DNA from 3 places in the Streptomyces sp. Je 1-4 4N24 genome. Region 2 is predicted to be linked to each of the others. Evidence: riboswitches for the same ligand, from Rfam matches in the RefSeq annotation. Region 2 holds a riboswitch; each other region holds the start of a gene.
The links. A riboswitch is a leader RNA that binds a small molecule or an ion and turns the genes downstream of it on or off. The one in region 2 is predicted to bind thiamine pyrophosphate.
Positions count from the first base shown of each region.

Region 1: it holds a riboswitch for thiamine pyrophosphate, as region 2 does, so the genes downstream of both, thiO (glycine oxidase ThiO) here and SLV14N_RS11000 (thiamine ABC transporter substrate binding subunit) in region 2, are expected to answer to the same signal.
Region 3: it holds a riboswitch for thiamine pyrophosphate, as region 2 does, so the genes downstream of both, thiC (phosphomethylpyrimidine synthase ThiC) here and SLV14N_RS11000 (thiamine ABC transporter substrate binding subunit) in region 2, are expected to answer to the same signal.

Region 1 covers NZ_CP110836.1:6,699,567-6,702,835, reverse strand. Annotated here, with positions in the region: gene SLV14N_RS29235 (NAD(P)/FAD-dependent oxidoreductase) at 1-1,027, opposite strand, end outside; TPP riboswitch at 1,182-1,296, shown strand; gene thiO (glycine oxidase ThiO) at 1,291-2,514, shown strand; gene thiS (sulfur carrier protein ThiS) at 2,585-2,800, shown strand; gene SLV14N_RS29220 (thiazole synthase) at 2,810-3,269, shown strand, end outside.
Region 2 covers NZ_CP110836.1:2,618,037-2,621,305, reverse strand. Annotated here, with positions in the region: gene SLV14N_RS11010 (DUF4239 domain-containing protein) at 1-327, opposite strand, end outside; gene rlmN (23S rRNA (adenine(2503)-C(2))-methyltransferase RlmN) at 559-1,665, shown strand; TPP riboswitch at 1,699-1,819, shown strand; gene SLV14N_RS11000 (thiamine ABC transporter substrate binding subunit) at 1,923-2,999, shown strand; gene SLV14N_RS10995 (iron ABC transporter permease) at 3,068-3,269, shown strand, end outside.
Region 3 covers NZ_CP110836.1:4,573,441-4,576,709, forward strand. Annotated here, with positions in the region: gene thiC (phosphomethylpyrimidine synthase ThiC) at 1-1,488, opposite strand, end outside; TPP riboswitch at 1,482-1,638, opposite strand; gene SLV14N_RS19815 (YibE/F family protein) at 1,710-3,122, shown strand; gene SLV14N_RS19820 (SsgA family sporulation/cell division regulator) at 3,165-3,269, opposite strand, start outside.

The sequences.
Region 1 (3,269 bases), 4.1 Mb from region 2:
GGCCCGCGTACTGCACGAACCGGCCGAACTGCTCCGACCAGAAGTACGGCACGGGGTCGTAGACCAGACCTTCGGCGTCGCCGCGGGCGATGTTCTCGGCGACCGTACGGGGGCCCTGGAGGGCGTTGTCCCAGTGGTGGATCAGCAGGCGGGTGCCGTAGCGGGCGGACGGGAAGGAGGCGCAGTCGCCGACCGCGTAGACGTCGGGCACGGAGGTGCGCAGCCGGTCGTCGGCGAGGACGGCGCCGTCCTGCGGTGAGACCTCGACGCCCGAGCCGGCCAGCCAGGCGGTCGCGGGCCGGGCACCGATCCCGACGACCACGGCGTCGGCGGGCAGAGTCGTGCCGTCGGCGAGGGTGACCGCGCCCGCGGTGACGGACGCGACCCGGGCGCCGGTGCGCAACTCGGCGCCGGCGGCCGTGTACCAACCGGTCATATGGGCGGCGACCTCGGCGGGCAGCGCACCGGCCAGCGGGCGGTCGGCGGCCTCGACGACGGTGACCGCGCAGCCCGCCTCGCGTGCCGCCGTCGCGAACTCGGCGCCGATCCAGCCGGCCCCGACGACCACGATCTCGTGCTGGGCGGCGAGCACCGGACGCAGCCGTTCGGCGTCGTCGAGGGTGCGCAGCAGGTGGACACCGGGCATGCCCTCACTGCCGGGCAGCACGATCGGGTCGGCACCGGTGGCGAGGACCGCGTAGTCGTAGGAGACCGGGCCGTCGGCCGTCTCGACGACATGGGCGTCCGGCAGCAGGGCGGTGACCGGGCGGCCGAGATGGAGCTCGATGCCGAGCGCGGCGAAGTCGACGTCGAAGGTGGAGCCTTCGGCCTTCCCCAGCAGGACCGCCTTGGACAGCGGCGGGCGGTCGTAGGGCGGGTGGGGCTCGTCGCCGAGGAGCGTGATCGCGCCGCGCCAGCCCTGTTCGCGCAGGGCGACCGCGGTCTGCACACCCGCGATTCCCGCGCCGACGATCACGACGCGCGGCGTGCGGTCAGGGGTCTGGGAGGACTTGCTCTGCTCGCTCACCCGATCACTCTAGGACGGTCCGTGACGCCGCTCGCAGCAGCACGCAAGGAGATCTCTGACACACCGTCACGGTCGGCCGTCCCGGGCCGCGGGCCCCCGGGGGCCCAAGGCGCTGTCTTACGGCACGTCGCGGCCCCGTATTAGGGTGACGGATACACGCACTCGCGGGAGCCCGGACGTACCGGGCTGAGAGGGAGGCTGGCCGGCCTCCGACCGTACGAACCTGATCCGGGTCATGCCGGCGAAGGGAGGGGCTGGAAGCCATGCATTCACCTGCCACACCGTCGGGACCGGCCGCGCCGAGTTCCGATGTGCTCGTCCTCGGCGGCGGCGTCATCGGCCTGGTCACCGCCTGGCGGGCGGCCGGCCGCGGGCTGACCGTCGCGCTGGCCGATCCCACACCCGGCGGCGGCGCTGCCCGGGTCGCCGCCGGGATGCTGGCCGCGGTCACCGAACTCCACTACGGCGAGCAGACCCTGCTGGGCCTCAATCTCGCCTCGGCGCAGCGCTACCCCCGGTTCGCGGAGGAGTTGGAGGAGGCCGCCGGGCAACGGATCGGCTATCGGCGGTGCGGCACCCTGGCCGTCGCGCTGGACGCCGACGACCGCGCCCATCTGCGCGAGCTGCACACGCTGCAGACCCTCTCGGGGCTGGACTCGCAGTGGCTCACGGGGCGCGAGTGCCGCCGTCTGGAGCCGATGCTGGCTCCCGGGGTGCGCGGCGGGCTGCGGGTGGACGGCGACCACCAGGTCGATCCGCGGCGGCTGGTGAGCGCCCTGCTGGCCGCCTGTGAGCGCGCCGGAGTGGCGTTCCACCGGAGCCCCGCCGCGCGGCTGACGGTCGACGGCGGGCGTGCCACGGGCGCCGAACTCGCCGACGGCACGCGGCTGTCGGCGGGTCAGGTGGTACTGGCCGCGGGCAGCCACAGCGGCCGTCTCGCCGGGGTCCCCGACGAGGTGCTGCCGCCGGTGCGGCCGGTCAAGGGCCAGGTGCTGCGGCTGCGGCTGCCGGACGTGCCGCCCGGCAGCCCCGCCTTCCTGTCGCGCACCGTACGGGCCGTCGTCCGCGGCGGGCCCCTCTACCTGGTGCCGCGGGAGAACGGCGAACTGGTCGTCGGCGCCACCAGCGAGGAGCTGGGCTGGGACACCACCGTGACCGCGGGCGGGGTCTACGAGCTGCTGCGGGACGCCCATGAGCTGGTCCCGGGCATCACCGAACTACCGCTGGTCGAGACCTGCGCCGGGCTGCGCCCCACCTCCCCCGACAACGCACCGCTGCTCGGGCCGACCGAGCTTCCCGGCCTCCACCTGGCCACCGGCCACTTCCGCAACGGTGTCCTGCTGACGCCGGTCACCGGTGACGCGATGGCCGAGGTGCTGGCCACCGGCAGCCTCCCCGAAGAGGCCCGCCCCTTCTCCCCCGCGCGCTTCTCCCCCACCACCACGGGGCCGCTGCGCACCCGTGCCCCCGAGGAGCAGCCCGTATGAGCGAGCGCAGTGAGCGAACGGCAAAGACTGGTGGCGACGGCACACCCGCCGAACGAAACGAGGCCGGCGCATGAGCGCGTCCACCGTGTCCGTGTCCGTCAACGGCGAGGCCCGTGAGATCCCCGGCGGACTCACCCTCGACCGGCTCGTCGCCACGCTGTCCCAGGCGCCCGCCGGGGTGGCCGCGGCGGTCAACGAAATCGTGGTGCCGCGCACCCAGTGGCCCACCACCCCGCTCGGCGACGGCGACCGCGTCGAGGTGCTCACCGCGGTCCAGGGAGGCTGATCCGCAGACATGGCCGACGATGCGCTCACCCTTGCCGGCACCACCTTCGACTCCCGTCTGATCATGGGAACCGGTGGCGCGCCCAGCCTCGACGTCCTGGAACGGGCACTGCTCGCCTCCGGTACGGAGCTGACGACGGTCGCCATGCGGCGGCTGGACCCGACCGTGCAGGGCTCCGTGCTGTCCGTACTGGAACGCCACAGCATCCGGGTGCTGCCGAACACCGCGGGCTGCTTCACCGCGGGCGAGGCCGTGCTCACGGCCCGCCTGGCGCGGGAGGCGCTCGGCACCGACTGGGTCAAGCTCGAGGTCGTCGCCGACGAGCGGACCCTGCTCCCCGACCCGATCGAGCTCCTCGACGCCGCCGAGACCCTCGTGGACGACGGTTTCACGGTGCTGCCCTATACGAACGACGATCCGGTGCTGGCCCGCAAGCTGGAGGACGTCGGCTGCGCCGCGATCATGCCGC
Region 2 (3,269 bases):
GATCCGCGCGCTCTTGGCCTTGCCGAACACCTCGCGGCCCCTGGCCAGCTGCGCCGCCATGGCGCCCTCGGTCCGCGTCGTCTGGTCCGCCGTGTTCACCTGTCCCCAGAGCGCGAGGACGATGAAGCCGATGAGGAACCCGTAGACGACCGCGATCACGGGGAAGAGGAACTGCGCGATCTCGTTCTGCTTGCCCTGCTTGAGGCGGGGGACGCGGCGCCGGACGAATGCCTGGACGACCGCGGTCCCGCCGGCGATCACGGCGACGAGCCCTGCCAGCAGCAACCAGGAAGGGACGTTGATCACGATCCAACGGGTCACGGCCACTGTTCCACGCTCCTGACGTACCCCACACCAGCCACCACGGCGCGGTGGCCAACGAAGGCACCGGGCCGCGGGACACGCCTGCTTCGTCTCTTCGGGCTCCGCCCGGGACCCTGGGGCGTCCCCGGGCCGCGCGAGGTGAACCAACAGTGACAGATGGCCACCGGGGGGTAACCACCGCGCTCACCGCTCTGGCCTGGGGCTCCCAAGTTGATCTGCCACACTGGACGCACCATGCCTGCACCCGGAGAACTCACTTTCGTAGCGCCGCGCGGGGCCAAGAAGCCTCCGCGGCACCTTGCCGATCTCAGCCCCGTCGAGCGTCGCGAAGCGGTGGCCGCTATCGGGGAGAAGCCGTTTCGCGCCAAGCAGCTGTCGCAGCACTACTTCGCCCGCTATGCGCATGACCCGGCGCAGTGGACCGACATCCCGGCGGCCGCGCGCGAGAAGCTGGCGAGCGAGCTGCTGCCGGAGCTGATGACGGTCATGCGGCACATCTCGTGCGATGACGACACCACGCGCAAGACGCTGTGGAAGCTGCACGACGGGACGCTCGTCGAGTCGGTGCTGATGCGGTACCCGGACCGGGTCACCATGTGCATCTCGTCGCAGGCCGGCTGCGGTATGAACTGCCCGTTCTGCGCCACGGGGCAGGCAGGGCTGGACCGTAACCTCTCGACCGCCGAGATCGTGCACCAGATCGTCGACGGGATGCGTGCGCTGCGCGACGGTGAGGTGCCGGGCGGGCCGACGCGGCTGTCCAACATCGTCTTCATGGGGATGGGGGAGCCGCTCGCCAACTACAAGCGGGTGGTCGGGGCGATCCGGCGGCTGACGGACCCCGAGCCCGACGGGCTGGGGCTGTCGCAGCGGGGGATCACCGTCTCCACGGTCGGGCTGGTGCCGGCGATGCTGCGGTTCGCCGACGAGGGCTTCAAGTGCCGGCTGGCCGTGTCGCTGCACGCCCCGGACGACGAGCTGCGCGACACGCTGGTGCCCGTCAACACGCGCTGGAAGGTGCGGGAGGTGCTGGACGCGGCGTGGGAGTACGCCGAGAAGTCCGGGCGGCGGATCTCGATCGAGTACGCGTTGATCCGGGACATCAACGACCAGGCGTGGCGCGGTGATCTGCTGGGCCGGCTGCTGAAGGGCAAGCGGGTCCATGTGAACCTGATTCCGCTGAACCCGACGCCCGGCTCGAAGTGGACCGCTTCACGTCCCGAGGACGAGCGGGCGTTCGTCCAGGCCATCGAGGCGCACGGGGTGCCGGTGACCGTCCGCGACACCCGCGGCCAGGAGATCGACGGCGCCTGCGGGCAGCTCGCGGCCTCGGAGCGCTGACCGCCCGCTGGTACGGTGTGGTCGAACAAATGCACATTCCGACAGGGGAGCGCCACAGCGCTGAGAGTGCGGAAGCGTCGTAGTCCTACGGTGCCCGCAGACCCTTGAACCTCGCCCGGGTCATTCCGGGTAGGAAGTTCGGTCGTCACTCATGCTGTTGCGCCCTGCCCGCAGTCCGCTCCGTACGTCCTCGGACGTCGGAAGCCGTGGACATCGGGCAGGGCCGCGTCTCTTCCTGGCCAGCCAGGAGGAAATCAGTGAGCACCACCAGCAGGATCACCGCGACGGCGGTCGTCGCCGCGGTCGGTATGGCCGCCCTCGCCGGGTGCGGCAGCTCGGGCGGCGGGAGTGCGGACGCCAAGACCGTCACGCTGGTCAGCCATGACTCGTTCCGCGTCTCCAAGTCCGTGCTGGCCGCCTTCGAGAAGGAGAGCGGCTACAAGGTCACGATGCTCAAGGGCGGGGACGCCGGCAAGGCCGTGAACCAGGCGATCCTGTCCAAGGGCAACCCCCAGGGCGATGTGTTCTTCGGGATCGACAACACCCTGCTCTCGCGCGGTCTGGACGAGGGCCTCTTCAGCCCCTACCAGGCCAAGGGGCTGGACAAGGTTCCCGCGGGCCTGCAGCTCGACAAGGGCGAGCACCGGGTCACCCCGCTCGACTACGGCGACATCTGCGTCAACTACGACCGCGACTACTTCGACCGGCACAAGATCGCGCCGCCGAAGACCTTCGACGACCTGATCAAGCCCCGGTACAAGGGGCTGCTCGTCACGGAGAACTCCGCCACCTCCTCCCCGGGGCTCGCCTTCCAGCTCGGCACCATCGCGAAGTACGGCGAGAAGGGCTGGCCGGACTACTGGAAGAAGCTCAAGGCCAACGGCGTCGAGGTCGTCGACGGCTGGGACCAGGCCTACAACGACCGGTTCTCCGGCTCCGCGGCGGGCAAGGGCAAGGGCGACAAGCCGCTGGTGGTGTCCTACGCCTCCAGCCCGCCCGCCGAGGTGCTCGGCAAGAAGCCCGCGCCCAAGGAGGCGCCGACCGGTATCGCGCCCGGCACCTGCTTCCGGCAGATCGAATTCGGCGGTCTGCTCAAGGGCGCGAAGAACGAGAAGGGCGGCAAGGCGCTGCTGGACTTCCTGCTGAGCAGGGAGTTCCAGGAGGACGTACCGCTGCAGATGTTCGTCAACCCGGCCCGTAAGGATGCCGAGGTGCCGGAGCTGTTCACCAAGTACGGCACGACGATCGACAAGCCGACGACGCTGGCCCCCGAGACGATCACCAAGAACCGCGAACAGTGGATCAAGCAGTGGTCCTCGCTCGTTCTGAAGTAACGCCTTCGGACGTCACCGGCGCCCGGCGCGGCAGGCCCGCGCGGGGAACGGCGGTGCGGCTCGGCCTGATGGCGGTGCCGCTCGCCTTCTTCGCGCTGTTCTTCGCCTATCCCGTAGTGGCGATCGTCGGACGGGGCCTCAAGGACGGCGGACAGTGGCAGCTCAGCCGGTTCGGTGCCGTGCTGAGCGACCCGGATGTCGTGCATGTGCTGTGGTTCACCGTCTGGCAGGCGGCGGCCTCGACCGTGCTGACGCTGCTGATCGCGCTGC
Region 3 (3,269 bases), 2.0 Mb from region 2:
GTCCCATTCCTGGGCACCCAGGTGGCCCTTGGCCAGGTCCGCCGCATGGGCCGCGATCTTGTACGTGATGACGCCGGTCTTGACGTCGTCGCGGTCCGGCAGGCCCAGGTGCTCCTTGGGCGTGACGTAGCAGAGCATCGCGGTGCCCCACCAGGCGATCATCGCCGCGCCGATACCGGAGGTGATGTGGTCGTAGGCGGGCGCGATGTCGGTGGTCAGCGGGCCGAGCGTGTAGAACGGCGCCTCTTCGCAGATCTCCTGCTGGAGGTCGATGTTCTCCTTGATCTTGTGCATCGGGACATGTCCCGGGCCCTCGATCATGGTCTGTACGCCGTGCCGCTTGGCGATGGTGTTCAGCTCGCCGAGCGTCCGCAGCTCCGCGAACTGTGCCTCGTCGTTGGCGTCCGCGATGGAGCCGGGGCGCAGACCATCACCGAGCGAGTAGGTCACGTCGTAGGAAGCGAGGATCTCGCAGAGCTCCTCGAAGTGCGTGTAGAGGAACGACTCCTGGTGGTGCGCCAGGCACCACGCGGCCATGATCGAACCGCCGCGGGAGACGATGCCGGTCTTGCGGCGGGCCGTGAGGGGCACATAGCGGAGCAGCACACCGGCGTGCACCGTCATGTAGTCGACGCCCTGTTCGGCCTGCTCGATGACGGTGTCCTTGTAGATCTCCCAGGTCAGCTCCTCGGCCTTGCCGTCGACCTTCTCCAGCGCCTGGTAGAGGGGGACGGTGCCGATGGGGACGGGGGAGTTGCGCAGCACCCACTCTCGGGTGGTGTGGATATTGCGGCCGGTGGACAGGTCCATCACCGTGTCGGCGCCCCAGCGGGTCGCCCAGGTCATCTTCTCCACCTCCTCCTCGATGGAGGAAGTGACCGCGGAATTGCCGATGTTGGCGTTCACCTTCACCAGGAAGTTCTTGCCGATGATCATCGGCTCGATCTCCGGGTGGTTGACGTTGGCGGGCAGCACCGCACGGCCGGCCGCGATCTCGTCGCGGACGAACTCGGGCGTGACCTTCTCGCGGAGGGCGACGTACTCCATCTCCGTGGTGATCTCGCCGCGCTGGGCGTACGCGAGCTGGGTGACCGCGGCGCCCTCACGGCCGCGTCGCGGCTGACGGGGGCGGCCCGGGAAGACCGCGTCGAGGTTCTTGAGTCCGCCGCGCGGCGAGGTGTGCTTGAGGCCGTCGTCCTCCGGCCTCAGGGGGCGGCCCGCGTACTCCTCGGTGTCGCCGCGGCCGATGATCCAGTTCTCCCGCAGCGGCGCCAGGCCACGGCGGACGTCGGTTTCGATATTGGGATCGGTATACGGCCCTGACGTGTCGTAGAGCGTCACGTCCTTGCCGTTGGTGAGGTGCACCCGCCGGACCGGCACCCGAAGGTCCGGACGCGATCCGGAGACATAGCCCTTGTGCCAGCCGATCTGCGGCTTTTCGCCATCGTTGGCACCGTTTTCGGGCGTGCGTGCATCCTGCAGAGTCATGAGACCCAACTCCCTACGCCGGCATTACCCGGTAACAGGTTCGGCGGTCGACGCAGCGGCTTCCGTCCGCCGACGTTTCACGTGAAACGCCGCTGGGACGGAGGTCAGCGCCCTCTCAGCCCGGTGCTCCGAGCTCCCGCGATTGCAAAGGTGCCACCACGGTAGCGGCCGATGTGGCGCGGTGAACAGTGGGCCCCTTGAGTTCTTGCGATGATCGGGCGGTGTCCGCTCACGAGTCCCACCACCACCCCGCCCCGCACTCCCATGCGCACAGCCATGGCCCTGCCGCGCCCGTCTCCCGACATCTGCGCAAGGTCATCGCGGCGGTACTGATCCCGTTCGCGGCCGCAGTGGCGGTCGGCCTGGTCGTGCTCTGGCCAGGCGGTGCACCGCCCCACAAACCGTCAGGGGTCGGCTTCGACCAGCCCACAGAGACGGCCAGAGTGGTCAAAGTGGCGGAGGTGAACTGTGCGGACGTCCATGCCGAACAGCAGCCCCAGCCCCCGTCGCCGACAGGGCAGCCACCGACCGGGGGAGCGGACAAGGGCAAGCCCTGCCAGCAGGCGACGATCGAAGTCACCACCGGGGAGCACAAGGGGCGTACCTTCCAGACGGTGGTGACACCGGACGCCCTGCGCCACTACACCACCGGCCAGGAGGTGGTGGTGTCGTACTCCCCCAAGGCGCCGAAGGATCTGCAGTACTCGATCAGCGATGTCGACCGGTCGTTCCCGATGTGGCTGCTGGCCGCGATCTTTGCGTTCGCCGTGGTGATCGTCGGCCGACTGCGCGGACTGCTCGCCCTGGTGGCGCTGGCGGCCAGCTTCGTGGTCCTGACGCTGTTCATCCTTCCGGCGATCCTGCAGGGCTCCAATCCGCTGGTGGTGGCAGTGGTCGGGGGCAGCGCCATCATGCTGATCGCGCTGTACCTGTGCCATGGGCTGACGGCCCGAACCTCCGTGGCCGTGCTCGGCACCCTCGCGTCGCTGCTGCTGATCGGGCTGCTCGGGTCGGTGTTCATCGGCTGGGCACTGCTGACCGGCAACACCGACGACACGACCGGGCTGGTGCACGGTCTGTACCCGGACATCGAGATCCGCGGTCTGCTGCTGGCGGGGATCATCATCGGTTCGCTGGGTGTGCTCGACGATGTGACGGTGACCCAGACCGCCGCGGTCTGGGAGCTCAAGGGAGCGGACCCGTCGGCCGGCTGGCGCAAGCTGTACGGCGCCGCGATGCGGATCGGCCGGGACCACATCGCGTCCGTCGTCAACACCCTTGTGCTGGCCTATGCGGGTGCCGCACTGCCGCTGCTTTTGCTGTTCTCGATCGCACAGAGCAGCGTCGGTACGGTCGCCTCGAGCGAGGTGGTCGCGGAGGAGATCGTCCGCACACTCGTGGGCAGCATCGGGCTGGTCGCCGCGGTGCCCCTGACCACCCTGCTGGCCACACTGGTCGTCTCGGCGGACCGGAAGGAGCGGAGCGCGCCGACCGGCGACGAGACGGGAGCCGGACATCTGACCGGGGCCGAAGCCGGGGCGGGTGCGGTCGGGGTCACCGGCAGCGTGCCGGCGAGCCCCACGGGTGGCAGGCAGGGACGACGTGGGGGACGCGGCAAGCGACGTAAGCAGTGACGACGGGCAGGCGGGAGCGGGGGAGGGAGGCCGGGGGCCGGGTCAGCCGGCCGGGGCCTCCGTGAGGATCTGGTCCAGTACGGCCTCCAGGGTGTCGCAGACCTCTTCCTTGCCCAGCGGGACCAGCCGGTCCGTACGGTCCAGGAA